One region of the Streptomyces sp. JLBG701 genome, then DNA from elsewhere that is predicted to be linked to it. Evidence: riboswitches for the same ligand, from Rfam matches in the RefSeq annotation. Region 1 holds a riboswitch; each other region holds the start of a gene.
What was found. A riboswitch is a leader RNA that binds a small molecule or an ion and turns the genes downstream of it on or off. The one in region 1 is predicted to bind cyclic di-AMP.
Positions count from the first base shown of each region.

Region 2: another riboswitch for cyclic di-AMP. It lies ahead of AC5DRG_RS32555 (C40 family peptidase); the one in region 1 lies ahead of AC5DRG_RS21435 (transglycosylase family protein).
Region 3: another riboswitch for cyclic di-AMP. It lies ahead of AC5DRG_RS31465 (transglycosylase SLT domain-containing protein); the one in region 1 lies ahead of AC5DRG_RS21435 (transglycosylase family protein).
Region 4: another riboswitch for cyclic di-AMP. It lies ahead of AC5DRG_RS25100 (M23 family metallopeptidase); the one in region 1 lies ahead of AC5DRG_RS21435 (transglycosylase family protein).

Region 1 covers NZ_CM178588.1:4,686,585-4,690,855, forward strand. Annotated here, with positions in the region: gene eno (phosphopyruvate hydratase) at 1-569, opposite strand, end outside; gene AC5DRG_RS21435 (transglycosylase family protein) at 882-1,562, opposite strand; cyclic di-AMP (ydaO/yuaA leader) riboswitch at 1,566-1,752, opposite strand; gene AC5DRG_RS21440 (transglycosylase family protein) at 1,950-2,876, opposite strand; gene AC5DRG_RS21445 (cytochrome P450 family protein) at 3,070-4,271, opposite strand, start outside.
Region 2 covers NZ_CM178588.1:6,998,997-7,003,267, reverse strand. Annotated here, with positions in the region: gene AC5DRG_RS32560 (ScyD/ScyE family protein) at 1-722, opposite strand, end outside; cyclic di-AMP (ydaO/yuaA leader) riboswitch at 975-1,146, shown strand; gene AC5DRG_RS32555 (C40 family peptidase) at 1,155-2,294, shown strand; gene AC5DRG_RS32550 (tellurite resistance/C4-dicarboxylate transporter family protein) at 2,513-3,487, shown strand; gene AC5DRG_RS32545 (hypothetical protein) at 3,465-3,818, opposite strand; gene AC5DRG_RS32540 (C40 family peptidase) at 4,268-4,271, shown strand, end outside.
Region 3 covers NZ_CM178588.1:6,786,270-6,790,540, forward strand. Annotated here, with positions in the region: gene AC5DRG_RS31455 (carboxymuconolactone decarboxylase family protein) at 1-63, shown strand, start outside; gene AC5DRG_RS31460 (HAD family hydrolase) at 153-965, shown strand; gene AC5DRG_RS31465 (transglycosylase SLT domain-containing protein) at 1,100-1,582, opposite strand; cyclic di-AMP (ydaO/yuaA leader) riboswitch at 1,586-1,765, opposite strand; gene AC5DRG_RS31470 (CocE/NonD family hydrolase) at 2,045-4,069, opposite strand; partial or broken gene AC5DRG_RS31475 (peptide MFS transporter) at 4,121-4,271, opposite strand, start outside.
Region 4 covers NZ_CM178588.1:5,476,134-5,480,404, forward strand. Annotated here, with positions in the region: gene AC5DRG_RS25090 (PrsW family intramembrane metalloprotease) at 1-241, shown strand, start outside; gene AC5DRG_RS25095 (aldo/keto reductase) at 249-1,196, opposite strand; gene AC5DRG_RS25100 (M23 family metallopeptidase) at 1,331-2,362, opposite strand; cyclic di-AMP (ydaO/yuaA leader) riboswitch at 2,374-2,531, opposite strand; tRNA gene AC5DRG_RS25105 (tRNA-Met) at 2,872-2,945, opposite strand; partial or broken gene AC5DRG_RS25110 (hypothetical protein) at 3,018-3,272, opposite strand; gene AC5DRG_RS25115 (dihydrofolate reductase family protein) at 3,291-4,271, opposite strand, start outside.

The DNA of each region.
Region 1 (4,271 bases):
GTGTGGTAGACCTCCGTGCCCCAGCGCAGCGCCTCGGAGAAGGACTCCGCGCCGATCGGGGCGATCATGAACTCCTGGATGTCCACGTTGGAGTCGGCGTGCGAGCCGCCGTTCAGGATGTTCATCATCGGAACGGGCAGCAGGTGCGCGTTCGGGCCGCCCAGGTAGCGGAAGAGCGGCAGGTCGCTGGCCTCGGAGGCGGCGTGCGCGACGGCGAGGGAGACGCCGAGGATGGCGTTGGCGCCGAGCGAGCCCTTGTTGTCGGTGGCGTCCAGGTCGAACATCGCCTGGTCGATCAGGCGCTGCTCGGTGGCGTCGTAGCCGACGAGCTCCGGGCCGATCTGCTCGATGACGGCCAGTACGGCCTTCTCGACACCCTTGCCCTGGTAGCGGTTGGGGTCACCGTCGCGGAGCTCGATGGCCTCGAAGGCGCCCGTGGAGGCGCCGGACGGGACGGCGGCACGACCCGTGCTGCCGTCGTCGAGGCCGACCTCGACCTCGACCGTGGGGTTGCCTCGGGAGTCCAGGATTTCCCGGGCTACGACGACGTCGATGGACGGCACGAGCATCTCCTTCTTGGGATGTGACGCGGCTCTGCAAGACCGCGATGGGTTCTGCGAGACCGAGCCTAACCGGCTCCGGGCGATCAGCCACCGCTTGGACCGGCCCCTGGACAGAACCGAGAGTAAATTGTTTCTGAACTGAACAAAGACGGCCGTACAAAGACGGCCGTACAAAGTCGGCGCAAGAAAAAGCCCCGCCCCGGTGCGTACGGGGGAACACGCACCGGAGCGGGGAGCCTCGTGGGGGACGGGGGTGACCCTCACGAGGCCTTCAGTATGAGGACCACGGATGTGAGGGCGCTGTGGTTCAGCTAGGTCTTACTTGAGGTGGAGCTGCTGACCCGGGTAGATGAGGTCGGCGTCCTCGACGATGTCCTTGTTCAGCTTGAACAGCTTCGCCCAGCCGCCCTTGACGTCGTGCTCCTCGGCGATGGAGCTGAGGGTGTCACCCTTGACGACCTTGTACTCGCCGTCACCCTTCTTGACCTTCTTGCCGGTCGGGGTGGTCACGGTCTTCTTGGCGGCCGGGCGCTCGGCGGAGCGGGAGGCCGACTGCTCGGTCGAGCGAGTGGTGGTGCCGGTGCTCGTGTCGGCGGAGGAGCTGGAGCTGCTGCTGCCGGTGTACGAGGCGCTGGACAGGCCGGTGCCACAGGTCGGCCAGGCACCCTTGCCCTGCGCGGCGAGGACCTTCTCGGCTATCTCGATCTGCTGCGCCTTGGTGGCCTGGTCGGCGGTGGAGGCGTAGGCGGAGCCGCCGTACGCGGCCCAGGTGGAGGCCGAGAACTGGAGGCCGCCGTAGTAGCCGTTACCGGTGTTGATGGCCCAGTTGCCGCCGGACTCGCACTGGGCGACGGTGTCCCACTCGGAGGCGGTGGCGGCGGAGGCGGTGCCGGACGCCATCAGCGGCGCAGCGATGGCGACACCGGTCACGCCGGCCAGTGCGGCGACGCGGGTGGCCTTGGACGGGCGACGGTGCTTGCCCTTACCGGAAAACAGCATGGTTGATCCCCTCACCGACGCCTGCGAGGTGAGCTGTCGGGTTCGGGCCGTGTGAGTTGCCCGGCCGCACACCTTTCGATGTACGACTTCACCCCAAGCCGGTTCCGGCCACTGAAGCCTCGAAGGCTTCAACTGCCGGGCCCGGCACTTACCTTGGGTCCCCCGCTCCTGCCTACGGCGCTGTTGAGCGACGACTGTTCCCGTAGGCCGCTGGCAGGACTCGGCGTTGCGGCAGACGGGGCTCGTGTTGACGAGCGGTGACGACCGTAGACAGGCGATCGCCGGAATTTCAAAGACGATCAGGGCTTCTGAGACTCATCCCACACTTTCCCCAAACCGGACATTCAGCGCGAACCATGACGCGAACTCCCGCTGCTTTTAACCCGTTTAGACACCAAGATCGAGGGTCTGACCGGCGAAGATGTGACTCGGGTCGGACCCGATCGCCTTCTTGTTCGCGGCATAGAGCGCACGCCATCCGCCATCGAGGTCAAGGGAGTCGGCGATGGACGCGAGCGAGTCGCCGGCACGGACTGTGTACGACTCACGCGACTCACTGGCGCCGCGATGCCTGCCGGTGCCGAGCGCGCCCGTGTCGACGAGGGCCGAAGAGCCGACACTCTGCTCGAAGTTGCCCGACTCGTCACCCTTCGTCGCACCTGTGGATGAACTGTCCGTTTCCTGAGGAGCGCTCTCGGTGGACGTCGACGCGGACTCGGAAGACGAAGGCGACTTGTCGGACTTGGTGGAGTTGTCCGCGGAGTTGCCCGTGGAGCCGGCGTCGGCGGAAGCGCCCGGGGAGTCGCTTGAGGAGTCGCTGGACGAAGAGGACGTATCAGATGATTTACCGGAGGAGTCGGACAGACCGGAAGAGCTGGACGAATCCGACGAGTCGGACGAGTCCCCCGCGACACCCGTGTCGACATCCGCCGAAGCCGAGTCCTGGCTGAGCCCGTTGAGCAGGCCGCAGGTGGACCACGCGCCCACACCCTGGTCGTCGAGGAGCTTCTCGGCGACGGCTATCTGCTGCGAGCGGCTGGCCAGGTCGGCGCTCGGGGCGTAGTCCAGGCCGCCGTACTCCTCCCAGTTCTCCTGGCTCAGCTGGAGGCCGCCGTAGTACCCGTTGCCCTCGTTGGCACTCCACGCGCCGCCGCTCTCGCACTCCGCGACGCGATCCCACGTGGTGCCGTCGGCGGCGCTCGCCACCGTCGCCCCGAGGAGCGGGATCGCGATGGCGGAGCCGGTGACTCCGGCCGCGACGAGGATGGCGGGGGCCTGACGGGGGCGACGGTGACGACCGTTCCCGGAGAGCATGTGGGGACCTTTCCGGAGGCAACAGTGACCTGCGCGACGGATGAAGCGGGGGCGTCGCACTGGTACGCGAACGTATCTGCAGTCGATCACTTGTCACAAGTTAATGCCGCGAGGATCACGTGAAGATCACAGACTTGAGGGTTTGTCAGGTTTGCGGTGGCGGAGCGGGGCCCTGCGCAGTCGCCGGACGGAATTAACGGACCGGCGTGAACTCCACAGGCAAAGTGCGCAATCCACGCATGATGAGGCCGCCGCGCCAGCGCAAATCGGTTGGATCCGCCGCGAGTTGGAGGTCTGGGAGGCGGGTGAGGAGCGTGGCGAGCGCCGTCTGGCCCTCCAGGCGGGCGAGGGGGGCGCCGAGGCAGTAGTGGATGCCGTGGCCGTAACCGAGGTGCTGATTGTCACGTCGGGAGAGGTCGAGCGTGTCCGGCTGCGCGAAGCGTTCGGGGTCGCGGTCCGCGGCCGCGAGTACGACGAGGACGGGGTCGCCTGCTGCGATGTCCTGTCCGCCGACGGTGAGCGGCTCGATGGCGAAGCGCCAGGTGGCGAGTTCGACGGGGCCGTCGTAGCGGAGGAGTTCCTCGACGCCGGTTTCGAGGAGGCCGGCGTCGTGGGCGGCGAGGGAGGTTTGGAGGCGGGCTCGCTGCTCGGGGTGGGTGAGAAGGGCGTACGTGCCGTTGCCGATCAAGTTGACGGTCGTCTCAAATCCGGCAAACAGCAAGATAAAGGCCATGGCTGCCGCCTCGTTCTCGGTGAGGTGCTCGCCCTCGTCCGAGGCGCGGATGAGGCCGGAGATGAGGTCCTCGCCGGGGGCGGGGTCGGCGGGGAGGGCCTCGCGCTTGCGGTGGATCAGTTCGGCGAGATAGCCGCGCATCTTCTTCACGGACCGCGCGACACCGCCCCGGGGCCCGCCGCCGTGCCGGGTCATCATGCCCGCCCAGTCACGGAAGTCGTCCTGGTCCTCGCGGGGGACGCCGAGCAGGTCGCAGATGGCGTAGATGGGGAGCGGGAAGGCGAACTCGTGGATGAGGTCGGCGGAGCCGCGCTCGGCGAACCGGTCGATGAGGTGGTCCGTCAACTCCTGGACGCGGGGGGCGAATTCGGCGACCCGGCGAGGGGTGAAGGCCTTGGAGACCAGTCGGCGGAGCCGTGTGTGGTCGGGCGGGTCGATGTTGAGCAGATGCGTCATCAGCTCGGCCTTGCGCTCGCCGGGGATACCGGTCTTCCCCTTGGCGTGCGCCGGCTCGTCGTGATGAGCGGGGTTCTTGCTCAGCCGCTGGTCGGCGAGGGCCTGCTTGGCATCGCCGTAACGCGTGACCAGCCAGGCCTCCACGCCGCTGGGCAGCTTGGTCCAGTGCACGGGGGCGTGCTCGCGGAGCCAGGCGTAGGCGGGGT
Region 2 (4,271 bases), 2.3 Mb from region 1:
CCGAGGGCGAGCGAGGTCGGGACGGACTCGTGTTTGTCATGGTCGGGGAAGACGGTGAAGGGGCGGGCCTTCCCGGACGGCGAGACCTCGATCAGGTCGTTGCCGGCCGCGTCGGCGACGATCCTGCGGCCGTCGGGGAGCGCGAGGACGGCGTACGGGTTGGACTCCAGCGCCGTCTTGTGCGGGTTGTACTTGTACTCCACGGCGGAGATGTCGGCGGCGATCCTCGCCTTGCCGTCGGCGACGGACAGCAGCTTGCCGAGCTTGTTCCAGGGTGGGGTGGTGGGCACGCCGGCCTCCGGCGGGGCGAAGGTCTCCACGCCCCAGACGCAGCCGTCGAGCGCGGAGACGCCGTCCACACCGGTCGCGAAGCCGCCGTCGGGCGCGGCTCCGGAGGGCAGGCCCTCGACGATCCGGTAGTGCCGCCAGGCGTTCCCGTCCCAGTAGATCTTGGTGACCGCCGAGGTGAGCCCGATGCAGGTCGTACCCTCCGGACCCTCCCCGATGCACTTCTTGCCGCCGCGTCCGGCTTCGGCGACGTACACATGTCCGTTGTCGTACGAGAGCTGTCGCGGGTTGTCGAGCCCCTTCGCGATCACGCGGACGACCGGTTTGCCGCCCGCGTGACCGCTGTCCGTGCCCGTGGCGGTCGCGGGGCCGATACCCGCGCTGGCGGCGAGTGCGACTCCTGTGGCGACGACGAGTGCTGTGCGCTTCCGCATGCCGTACCTCCCTCACCTGCCACGGCTCCAGACCGTGACTGGCTGGAAGTTAGCCCCCGGAAGCGGGCGGACGCCGTAACTCCGCACAAGTCACCACAGATCACTCCGGATCGGCCACCCTTGGTGACACGCATGAATAAGGTCACGAAAATGTATCGGGCATATCACCCATCAACCTTCACAGGGGCCACACGAGTTGGCTACCGTGCTCATCAGGCCGTACGACCCCCACCGGCGAACCGTCGCCGGGCCGCTCGGCCTCCGCCGAATCCGGTGCGCCCCAAGGCAGCCGGAACCGGGGACCCACACCGACCTTGGGGTGAATCGGTCCAACTCCCGTCCGGGACAAGGACCGTAGGGCAACCCTTCCGATCCACCCGCCCGAACCCGACAGCTAACTCGGTAGGCGGAATATGGAAGGAGTCGCCTCTCTTGGCGTCGTCGCACCGCAAAGCGCGTCCCACGGGCACGCGCGTCGCAGGCATACGGACCCCCGCCCTCGCCACGGCGGCCCTGACGTCCGTGGCCCTGCTGTCCCAAACAGCCACCGCAGCACCCTCGACCGACGACAAGCCCAGTCTTGAGGAAGTCGAGAAGAAGGTCGACGACCTCTACCGCCAGGCGGAGTCGGCGACCGACAAGTACAACGCGGCCAAGGAGAAGACCGCCAAGCAGAGCAAGCAGGTCGACACTCTCCTCGACGACGTCGCCAAGCGCACGCAGAAGCTCAACGAGGCGCGGGAGGAGCTGGGTTCGTACGCCGCGGCCCAGTACCGGACCGGGGCCTCCGCACCCGACACGGCTACCTTCCTGCTCGCCGACTCGCCGCAGGACTACTTCGACCAGGCCCAGCTGATGGACCGGATGACCGGCCGTCAGAAGGAAGCGGTCGACGAGTACATCACCGAGCAGTCCGCGACGATGCAGAAGCGCCAGGAGGCCACCGAGAGCCTCTCGACGCTCACCGAGTCGCAGAGCGACCTGAAAACGGCCAAGGCCACCGTCCAGCAGAAACTCTCCGACGCGCGCGTACTCCTGTCGCAGCTGACCGCCGAGGAGAAGGCGCGGCTCGCGGAGATCGAGAGGCAGAAGCAGGAGGAGGCCGAGCGCAAGGCGGCCCAGCTCGCCCAGCAGCAGGCCGAGGCCGCCGCGCAGGCCGCCCAGGAGGCGGACACCAGCGCCTCGACCGCCACCGCCACAGACTCGTCCTACGCCACCAAGGCCGAGAAGGCGCTCGCCTTCGCCCGCGCCCAGATCGGCAAGCCGTACGTCTGGGGCGCCACCGGCCCCGACTCCTACGACTGCTCCGGCCTCACCCAGGCCGCCTGGAAGGCCGCCGGCGTGACCCTGCCCCGCACCACCTACCTCCAGGTGGACGCGGGCACGACGGTCTCCCTCTCCAACATCCAGCCGGGCGACCTGGTCTTCTTCTACGACGACATCAGCCATGTCGGCCTCTACATCGGCAACGGCATGATGATCCACGCCCCGAAGCCCGGCGCGTACGTCCGCGAGGAGTCGATCTACTACGACGGCGAGTCGTCGATCTACAGCGTGGTCCGGCCCGCCTGACACTCGGAATGGACAAGCGGACCTGACACACGGAGTTCTGTCGCCACGCGCGCGCGAGCTGCCTTTCGGGGCGGCACGCGCGCGTGGCTGTTTTGCGGGCCGAGGCGCACTTGTTCGTGCCAGGCGTGCGCGCCCCCACCCCGCGCCAGCACGCTTTTCCGGGCGCCCGCGCGCGTGCCCCGCTCGCAACGCGCGCGAAGCTCCTTAGCATCGGCCCCATGTCCGGTATCTCCCCCCTCGGCGCCTGGTGGGCGCAGCGTCCGCCGGCGGCCGGGGCCGCCGTGATGGCGACCGGCATCATCTCGGTCGGCCTGCATCTGACGGGGTACGAGGTGCTGTCCCGTATCGCGCTCGCGGTGGCCTGCGCCGCCTGGCTGGCCCTGGCCGCTGACTTCGTCGTACGGCTGGCGCGGGAGCGGGCGCGCTGGCTGTCGGAGGCGGGGACGCTCGGCGCGCTGACCGGTGTCGCCGCGACCACAGTGCTCGGGACCCGTTTCTCCGCGGCCGGCTGGCAGACCGTGGCTCAGGCGCTGCTGGCGCTGGCCGCCGTGCTGTGGCCAGGGCTGCTCGTCGATGTCGTACGGCACTGGCGGCGCCGTATGCCCGGGGCGGTGTTCCTGGTCTGTGTGGCCACGCAGGGGCTCGCCGTGCTCGGGGCCACGCTCGCCCAGGCCGAGGGCACGGCCTGGCTCGCGCACGCGGCGCTGGTGCTGTTCTGGCTCGGACTGGTCCTCTACGGCTTCGCGCTCGCCCACTTCGATCTGCGGCAGGTGATCGAAGGGGCCGGGGACCACTGGGTCGCGGGCGGCGCGCTCGCCATGTCGGCGCTGGCCGGCGCGAAGCTGATCGCCGCCGACAGCGCGAGCCTGTACCTGTGGAACGACGACGACCGAGGCGTCCTGCGCGCGGTGACCGTCGCGCTGCTGGTGCTCGACCTGGCCTGGTACGTCGTACTGCTCGTCGCCGAGTTGCTCCGCCCGCGGCTGCGCTACGACGTGCGCCGCTGGTCGACGGTGTTCCCGCTGGGGATGACGGCGGCGGCGACTCTGGCGGTCGCGGCGGCCGTCGACGCCTCGTGGCTGAGGAGCCCCGGGGAGGTGCTGCTGTGGATCGCGGTGGCGGCGTGGCTGGCCGTTGCGGCGGGGGCGGTGTCCGCGGCGCGGGCGAGCCTCAGGTCCACAGCACCGCGATGAAGATGTTCGCCGTGGTCAGCAGGCCCACCAGGCCGAACAGGCTCTTGTCGACCTTCTCGTCGTCGCGCTTCACGTAGACGAGACCGAGGATCACGACCAGCAGGGCCAGCTTCACCCCGATCTTGATGTTGTTGACCGGCTGGTCGTCGGCCTGGTTGAGGCCGACCAGGATCACGCCGGTGACCAGCATGGTCAGCGCGCCGTGCAGCATCGCCGGGACGAAGCGGGCCGTGCCCTGGCCCATCGCCTTCATCTGGGTGAGAAAGCCGCCCAGCAGCGAGGCGATGCCGATGATGTGCAGGCCGACGAAGAGATGGATGAGTACGTCCATGAGGCCGGAGCCTAGCCAGGGGCACGGGAAGCGCCCGACACCGGCCTGCCACATCCGGCGGATCTTGCATATATGCGGTCCATAGCACTCCCCCGCCCACGGCCGCCCGGTAAACCGCCGCATCGGTCAGCGCCCTGCGTGAAGTCGGCGGCGGCAGACCCGGATCACGGCCACTTACGGTCATCCGGCGATCCCCTGGCGCCACTTCCGCACAAGGCGTTACCAAGCGACTACAGCCAGGTTTAGCGTCCTCCACCAGGTGACCGGCTCCCCACCGCCGCCCGGGCCAGGGGCGGCAGTCGGACACCACCGCCGAGAAAGGTCCGGCGGCGGCCCGCTCCCCCTGTGCGGGCCGCCGCCGGACGCGTAACCGCCCTTGGCGGTCGTAGGGCCGCTTCCCCTGGCGGTCGTACGGATGAGGCGGTCGTACGAAAGGACGTGCACGCCACGTGG
Region 3 (4,271 bases), 2.1 Mb from region 1:
ACGAACATGTTCAACCGCATCAACACCACCATCAGGGAGCCCGCGGGCACCACTTGGGGATGAACCGCGTGGGGCGGCCGGGACGGCAGTGAGCGTCGCTGTCGTCCGGTTCGCGCCGAGTCGGTGGGGCGTCCTGTCCGTATTCTCTGATCATGGCCGCACCCATCGCATATTCACTCATCGCCACTGACCTGGACGGAACGCTGCTGCGCGGCGACGACACCCTCTCCGACCGGTCCCTTTCCGTGCTGGCGAGGGTGGTTGAAGCCGGTGCGCAGCACCTCGTCGTGACCGGACGGCCGGCGCCGAGAGTGCGCCCGCTGCTCGATGACCTCGGCAGCGGGGGGCTCGCGGTGTGCGGGCAGGGCGCGCAGTTGTACGACGCCGGCGCGGACCGTCTGCTGTGGTCCGTCACCCTGGACCGGGAGTTGGCCGAGACCGCGCTGGGCAAGATCGAGGCCGAGGTCGGGCAGGTGTACGCGGCCGTCGACCAGGACGGCGTCGACGGGCTCACGCTCATCGAACCGGGGTATCTGATGCCCCATCCGACGCTGCCCGCGGTACAGGTCGGGAAGCGTGACGACCTCTGGGGCGAGCCCATCAGCAAGGTCCTGCTGCGCCACCCGTCCCTGTCCGACGACGAGTTGGCGTCGACGGCGCGCGGAGTGGTGGGTTCCCTCGCCACCGTCACGATGTCGGGGCCCGGGACCGTCGAACTCCAGCCATGCGGCATCACCAAGGCGACGGGGCTGGCGCTGGCGGCCCGGCACCTGGGCCTGAGCCCGGACCGGACGATCGCCTTCGGGGACATGCCCAACGACATCCCGATGTTCGACTGGGCCGCCCACGGCGTCGCCATGGCCAACGCCCATCCCGAACTCAAGGCGGTGGCCGACGAGATCACCCTGTCGAACGAGGACGACGGCATCGCCGTAGTCCTGGAAAGACTGTTCCCGCAGCTCTGAAACCCCCGAACCCCCGAAGCCCCGAAGGCCCGAAGGGCCCAAGGGGCGCGGGGAACTGCGCGACCAGCCACGACGAAGCCGCAGACGCAAGACGACACATCCCGGCACCACCCATCGCGGCTCTACCGGCGGAGCTAGTACGCCCCGTAGACGTTGTCGATCGAGCCGTACCGCGCCGCCGCGTAGTTGCAGGCCGCGGTGATGTTCGCGACCGGGTCGTAGGAGTCCCACGACGTGCCGGCCACGTGGTAGGCGTTGAAGGTCGGGTCGATCACCTGGAGCAGGCCCTTGGACGGGGTGCCGGCGGCCGCGTTGGAGTCCCAGTTGTTGATGGCGTACGGGTTGCCCGAGGACTCACGGATGACGTTGCGATAGATGCCGTCGTACGTCCCGGGGATTCCGTTCTGCGCCATGACCTGGAGGGAGGCCCGGATCCAGCCGTCGAGGTTGTTCGCGTATCCCAGCGAGGTGGCCGTGACCGTGGTCGTGGTGGCCGCGGACGCGGTGGTCGCGCCGATGAGCGGGAGGGCCAGTACGGCGGCTCCGGTGCCGAGGACGGCGAGCTTGCGGGCGAGGCGGTTGGGGCGCTTGAGACGGTATTGAGCGGCAGCGGGCATGGCGGATTTCCTCTCCGGCGCCTGCGAGGTGAGCTGTCGGGTGCGGGCTGGGAGGTGCCCGGCCGTGCCGCCGTAGAGCGACACGACTTAACCCCAAGCCGTACCGGTATGTCCGAAGACGTCCGGGTCCGGCGACTTACCTGGGTCCCCCGCTCCTGCCGTGCGAGTGGTCGTCGATGAGTGTGTGGCGAGCGGCGGCAGGATTCGGCGTTCCGCCCGACAGGCCGGGAACGTATGCGACAGCACATGTCCGGAACAAGTACCGGATTCACAGAACATGCCTGTTGACCTTGTTGTGAGGCTTATGCGGTGCTTGATCCTTTGCGGTCGCCAAGCCTCAATTGCCCATCGGCGCAAGGGGAGGGGCGGGTTCCGGTGCATGAAAGCGTGAATGCCCGTGAGTGACCCAACTCACGGGCGTTCGCAAGAGCGGCAAATCGGGCAATGAAGCCCAAGTAGTGGTTAACCGGCTGTCCGTGGGATCCGCTTCTCCCATGTCCGGTGAAAGACGACCTCGCCGCCCTCCGTGCAGACCACCTCGTTGGAGGTGACGAAGGCCGTCGCGTCGCAGGCGATCTCCGAGCGAGTGGTGACCGTCGTGTCCCAGGCCATCTCGGGGCGGTGCAGCCGGATCGACCAGTCCGAGCGGGTGCGGGCCGACAGGGGGTCCGACTCGTTGATCGTGTACGTCTCCAGCGCGTCCTCGGTGAATTCCAGACCGTCGGGGTACACGCGCGTACCGCCGTAGCGCGGGTCGACCTCCAGGCGCCACTCGCCCTTCGCGACATCGCGGACGACCAGTCGCTCGGGGCGCGGTTCGTCCAGCGTGGCCGGGTAGTTCACGCCGATCGGCTCCGCCTCCTCCGGTTCCTCGAAGCGGATCCCCGGCGTCAACTCGTGGTTTCGTACCGGCAGTTCCAGCGCACTGCCCGCCGGATCCAGCGTGAAGCCCGCCGCCGACTCCGGCTGGGGCCAGATCCACGGCCAGTACGCCGAGGAGACCGCGAGGCGGATGCGGTGCCCCGGCGGGAAGACGTGACCGATGCCGTTGAGCTCGAAGGTCACCTCCTCCGTGGCGCCCGGCGGCCACGCCACGGCCCGGTCGCGCCCCTGCCGCGCCGACAGGTTCAGCACACCCCGGGTGACCAGGGTCGACGAGCCGTCCGGCGCCACGTCGCAGACCCGGGCGACCACCTGGCCGCGCCCCACCTCCGACGTCAGCCGCAGCCGCACCCTCGGCCGCCCCAACACCCAGGCCTCCTCCGGCACTTCGAACTCGAAGCAGACCGACCTCGCGTCCTCGTCCCGCTGGTCCGGCGGCAGGTCGCCGTCGTTGCCGAAGGGAAAGAAGCGGCCCGCGTCGACGCCCGTGTGCATGGGGGAACGGACCGGAAGAGGGGCGCCCTGAAGGCCGTACGAGATGGTCGTGACGTTGGGGGAGGGCCAGGCCGGTTCGCCCACCCAGCGGCCCGGGAGGGTCTCGTAGACCGTCGCCGGGGGGTGCGAGTCGCTGATGTACGCGCGCAGGAGGGACTCGGACATGATGCCGGTGTCGATGCCCTTCAGGTGCTGGTCCCACCAGCGCAGGGTCTCCTGGAGGAAGCCGATCGCCGGGCCGGGCGGGAGGCCGCGGTCGGGGTACTGGTGCGACCAGGGGCCGATCAGGCCGCGTACGCGGTCCGGCGGGAGGTGTTCGACCAGGCGCAGGACCGTGTCGCGGTACGGGTCGTGCCAGCCGCCCACGGCCAGGACGGCGGCGTCGATCGCGCCGTAGTCCTCGCAGACGCTGCCGTGGCGCCAGTAGTCGTCCCGCGTCTGGTGGGCCAGCCAGGTGTGCAGGAAGGGGTCCACCCGCTCCAGGCGCTTGAGCCACATGTCGCGCCAGGACTCGCCGACGTAGTGCGGGTCGGGCGGCCGGGACACGAAGGCGAGCATGGTCGCCGCCCACGCGTGCATGTCCACGGCGAGGACGGAACCTCCCGTGTAGTGCACGTCGTTGTCATAGCGGTCGTCCGTCGAGCAGACCGTGACGATCGCCTTGAGCGGCTCGGGCGCGAGGGCCGCGATCTGGAGGGAGTTGAAGCCGCCCCAGGAGATGCCGAACATGCCGACCCGCCCGGAGCACCAGGGCTGCGCCGCCAGCCAGTTCACCACCTCGACCCCGTCGGCCAGCTCCTGCCCGTCGTACTCGTCGCCCGGCATGCCCTCGCTGTTGCCGTGCCCGCGGATGTCGACCCGGACGGAGGCGTAGCCGTGGCCCGCGTACCAGGGGTGGCGCTGGAAGTCGCGTGGGGCTGTCCAGTCGGTCAGGCGGTACGGGAGGTACTCCAGGAGCGCCGGCACGGGTTCGTCCGTCAGAGGGCGCCACACGCGCGCGTAGAGGAGTGTTCCTCCCCCACTGCCGAAAGCGTGGGAGGTGCCCCCAGCCAGCGGGATGACGAGGTCCTCGTGAGTGGTCTCGTAGGGGAAGGACGTACGGATGTGCATGCTCATCCCAGTTGCCTCAGTGGGCGGGTTGCCTCAGTGGACGGGGTGCATCGTGCGGCGCAGCCATGGGGCGGCGGCCATCACGGCGAGGCCCGCGGCGACCGCGATCTTGTTGGAGGCGTGCGGCTGGCCGTGGCCCATGCGGACCCAGAGCGCGGCCACGAAGGGCGCCAGACCCACCTCGAAGGCGCCCAGCGCGGAG
Region 4 (4,271 bases), 790 kb from region 1:
ACGGGAACGCGAACTGCTGCACGAGCTGTGGAGCCGCCGGGATGTCGCCCGCCCCGCCCTGGAGTACGCGGCGAGGGCGACGGCACCGGTGATCGTGCCACCGCCCTGGCCGACGTACGGACAGCAGGCGTACGGACAGCAGACGTACGGGCAGGCGTACGGACATGCCTACGGGCCGGCGCCTTACCCCGCGCCCCACACGGCCTATCCCTACCCCGCCTACAACCCGTACCGGACGTAGAGACCCCCTACGCCGAAGCCTCCGTAAGCCTCTCCACCTCCGCCTCCGTAAGCTCCAGCTCCGCCACCGCGACCAGTGCCGGGAGCTGGTCCACCGTACGGGCCGACGCGATCGGGGCCGCGACCGTCGGCTGGGACGCGAGCCAGGCCAGGGCGACCGTGGCGACCTCCGCCCCGCGTGATGCGGCGATCTCGTCGAGGGCCGTGAGGACCTTGCGGCCGCGTTCGGTGTCGAGATGCTTGCCGGCGCCCATCGCGGCGCGCCGGCTGTCGACCGTAACGCCGGGGCGGTACTTGCCCGTGAGGAAGCCGGACGCGAGCCCGAAGTACGGGAGGGCGGCCAGGCCGGTGCGCTCGGCGAGGTCCTGGAGCTCGCCCTCGTAGGTGTCGCGGGAGACCAGGTTGTAGTGGGGCTGGAGGGCGACGTACCGCGCGAGACCCTCGCGGTCGGAGAAGTCGAGGGATGCCTGGAGGCGCTCCGCCGAGATGTTCGAGGCGGCGATGTGCCGTACCTTGCCCGCCTTCACCAGCTCGTCGAGCGCGCCGATGATCTCCTCGACCGGCACCTCGGGCTTGTCGAAGTGGGTGTAGTAGAGGTCGATGTGGTCGGTGCCCAGGCGGCGCAGGGACGCGTCGGCGGCGGCCCTGATGTTGGCGGCCGTGAGGCCCGGGAACTCGGGGTGCTGGCTGACCTTGGTCGCGATGACCACGTCGGAACGGTTGCCGCGCGCCTTGACCCAGTTGCCGATGATGGTCTCGGACTCGCCGCCCTTGTTGCCCTCGACCCAGGCCGAGTAGGAGTCGGCGGTGTCGAGGAAGTTGCCGCCCGCGGCCGCGTACGCGTCGAGGACGGCGAAGGACTGCGCCTCGTCGGCGGAGAAGCCGAAGACGTTGCCGCCGAGGACGAGCGGGAAGACCTCCAGGTCGGAGGAGCCGAGCTTGCGAAGAGAAGTCATGCTCTACAGCAACACCCGCACCGGAGCGCCCTGTTCCGGAGGCAATGGCAAAGTTCCGTAAACCCCAAAAGACCGGCAGCCCTGGCGTCGGGGGGGTGTCGCCAGGACTGCCGGAAGTCGGAGAGGAACAAGCCTCAGGGGGTGAGCCCCTTGCTCTGCAGCCAGGCCATCGGGTCGATCCCGGTGTCCGCTCCACCGGGGTGGACCTCCAGGTGGAGGTGCGCCCCGGTCACGTTGCCCGTGGAGCCGACGCGTCCGATGACATCGCCGGTGTTGACCTTCTGGCCGACGCTGACGCTGATGGACGACTGGTGGGCGAACCAGAGCTCGGTGCCGTCGTCGAGCGTGAGCACCGTCTTGTAGCCGTACGACCCGTCCCAGCCGGCCTCGGTGATGGTGCCGCTGTGGATGGCCTTGATGAGCGTGCCCGTGGGCGCGGCGAAGTCGAGGCCCGTGTGGTAGCCGGAGGACCACAGGGAGCCGGCCTGGCCGAAGGTGCTGGTGATCGTGTACGAGGAGGTCGGCAGCGTGTACTGCTTGGCCAGCTCGGCCAGGCGCTCGGCCTCCGCCTTCGCGGCGGCTTCCTCGGCGGCCTTCTTCTTCGCGGCGGCGGCCTTGGCGTCGGCCGCCTTCTCCGCCGCTGCGGCGGCGTCCGCGGCCTTCTTCTCGATGGCGGCCTGGGCAGCCTCCTGCGCCGCGGTGTCGGCCTGGTCCTGCTGCTGCTCGGCCTGGAGGATGATCCGGGCGCGCAGTGCCTCGCCGGCGTCGGTGGTGCCCTCGGCGGTGTCCTCGGACGTGACACCCACGCTGCTGAGCGCGGTGGCGGAACCCTTGGGGCCTTCGTCGTCCGAGATGAGCGAGCCGACGGACGGCAGGTCGGGCATGGAGATGGAGACGGGCGGCTTGCCGGTGTTGGCGCTGGCCATACCGGCCCCGCCGACGGCGGCTATGACACCGACGCCCAGGACGGTGGAGCTGCGGGCGAGTCCCCCGCCGCGCTGCTTGCTGACGCGGTGCCGGCCTCGTACGGGAAGAATGGACTCCGCGGTGGGGTTCCACTCCTCCTTCGGGCCCTCGTCGGTGCGGGCGCCGCCGTAGACGAAGGTCTCGGGGCTGCGCTGTTCCGGCACGAACGGGGCTTCTGGGGCGGGCGGGTTGGACGCCACGTAGGCGTGCTCCTTTCCTTCCTTCTCGCCTACCGGGTTAGCTGACGGGTTCGGAGCAGGAAGGTCTCCTACGCGCGTATAACTGCCGTGCTGCCACGGCGTTATCCGCGTGATTCACCCCAAGTTGGTGGTTCCCCGGTTCCCTTGCGGGATTCGGCACGTGCGCACGGAGCCGACTCTTGTGACGGCTGGGACGACCGCGCTGCGTTATCGAACGTTAATAGACGCGGGCCCTGGATTCCAAGCCGTTCGGCTTGATCATTAACGATTTTCCGCAGGACGTAGCCGTCATGACCGGTAGAAAACGGGCGAGTTGACCGCGATTCAGGAGTCACACCAATTCTGACGGTGTGTCAGTCGTTATGCGGAGCGGGATCATGCGAACACCCCCCGTGACAACGATCAAGAACCAGTGGCGGCGCGCCCGTCCAGGTTTCGACGCTCGGCATCGGCGGCCCGGAATACACCGAAGGCCCGGATCTCAAGAGATCCGGGCCTTCGGCCGTGAGTAGCGGGGACAGGATTTGAACCTGCGACCTCTGGGTTATGAGCCCAGCGAGCTACCGAGCTGCTCCACCCCGCGCCGTTGTGACTCCAGTGTACGTCATCCGGAGGACCACATGCACACGCGTTGATTTGAAGCGCTCAGGGCACCTCACGTCGCAGGATTTCCGGCGTGGGTGAGGGTCTCCCAGGAAACGAAGAGGTCGTCGGTGCCGGCGGGCCGGGTCTCCTCGGTGTCGATGGTCGAGCCGACCGGGCTGAGCGGCACCTTGCCGTCCTTCTCCAAGTAGAAGTAGGCGGGCACGCGCTCGCGGAAGCGCTTCAGGGCGTGGTCGAAGGTCTGGTGGTCGTCGAGGAAGACGGCGATGCCGATCGCGGCGTCGGCCATCGCGAGGTCCCAGTTGCCGACCCGTGCGCGGGCAACTCAGCCCAGCAGATGCCGATTCGGCACCATGGCCGCCCACTCGTACTCCGGCAGTACGACCACGTCGACCCCCTGGCTGGTCAGCAGCCCGCTCCCGTCGGCCGCCTCGACGAACGTGTTCGGCTCGCGCCACGCCGTGACCACCCGTCGTACGCCCGCGTCGAGGATGATCCGCGCACACGGCCGGGGCCGCGAGGCACGGTGTGCGCAGGGCTCCAGGCTGCTGTACACAGTCGCGTCGGCGAGCCGCGGATCCGCCGGGTCCAGCTTGGCGAGGGCGGCCTCCTCCGCGTGCACCACGGGATCGTCGCCCTCTCGCGAGTACCCGCGGGCCAGCTCGGTCCCGTCGGCGGCCACCACCACCGCCCCCACGCTGAACGCGGTCCCCGAGGGCGGACACAGCACCGCCAGCTCGCAGGCCAGCGCCAGCCAGTGCCCGTCGGCGGACGCCGGTACGTCTCCGGTGCCGGGCGCGGTGGGCTCGTAGCGCATGAGTACGACGTCCTCGATGGCCCGCGTCTCCATGAGCCGCAGGCGTCCGCCCTGGTAGGGGCCGGGGCCGAAGAGCCGGGGGGCGTCCGGGTCGCCGACGAAGAGTGGTGCGACGACGAGTTGCAGCTCGTCGGCGAGCCCTTGCTGAAGCAGCTGGGTGTGGACGGTCCCGCCGCCCTCGACCATGAGACGCCGGACGCCGCGGACGTCGTGCAGGTGGTCGAGGAGGGCGTGCCAGTCGAGCTCGGGGCCGAGCGGCACGACGTCGGCGGCGAGCTCCAGTGCCTGTGCGCGGACGGCGCCCTTGTCGGTCGTATAGACGATCTTCTCGCCGCCCGTGTGCCAGAAGTTGGCGGTCGGGTCGAGGTCGCCGGAGCCGCTGACGGTGACCTTGAGCGGGTACTCGGGCTTCCCCTCGGCGACGCGGGCGGCGCGGCGCTCGGGCGAGTTGACCAGGAGGCGGGGGTTGTCGGCTCGGATGGTGCCGGC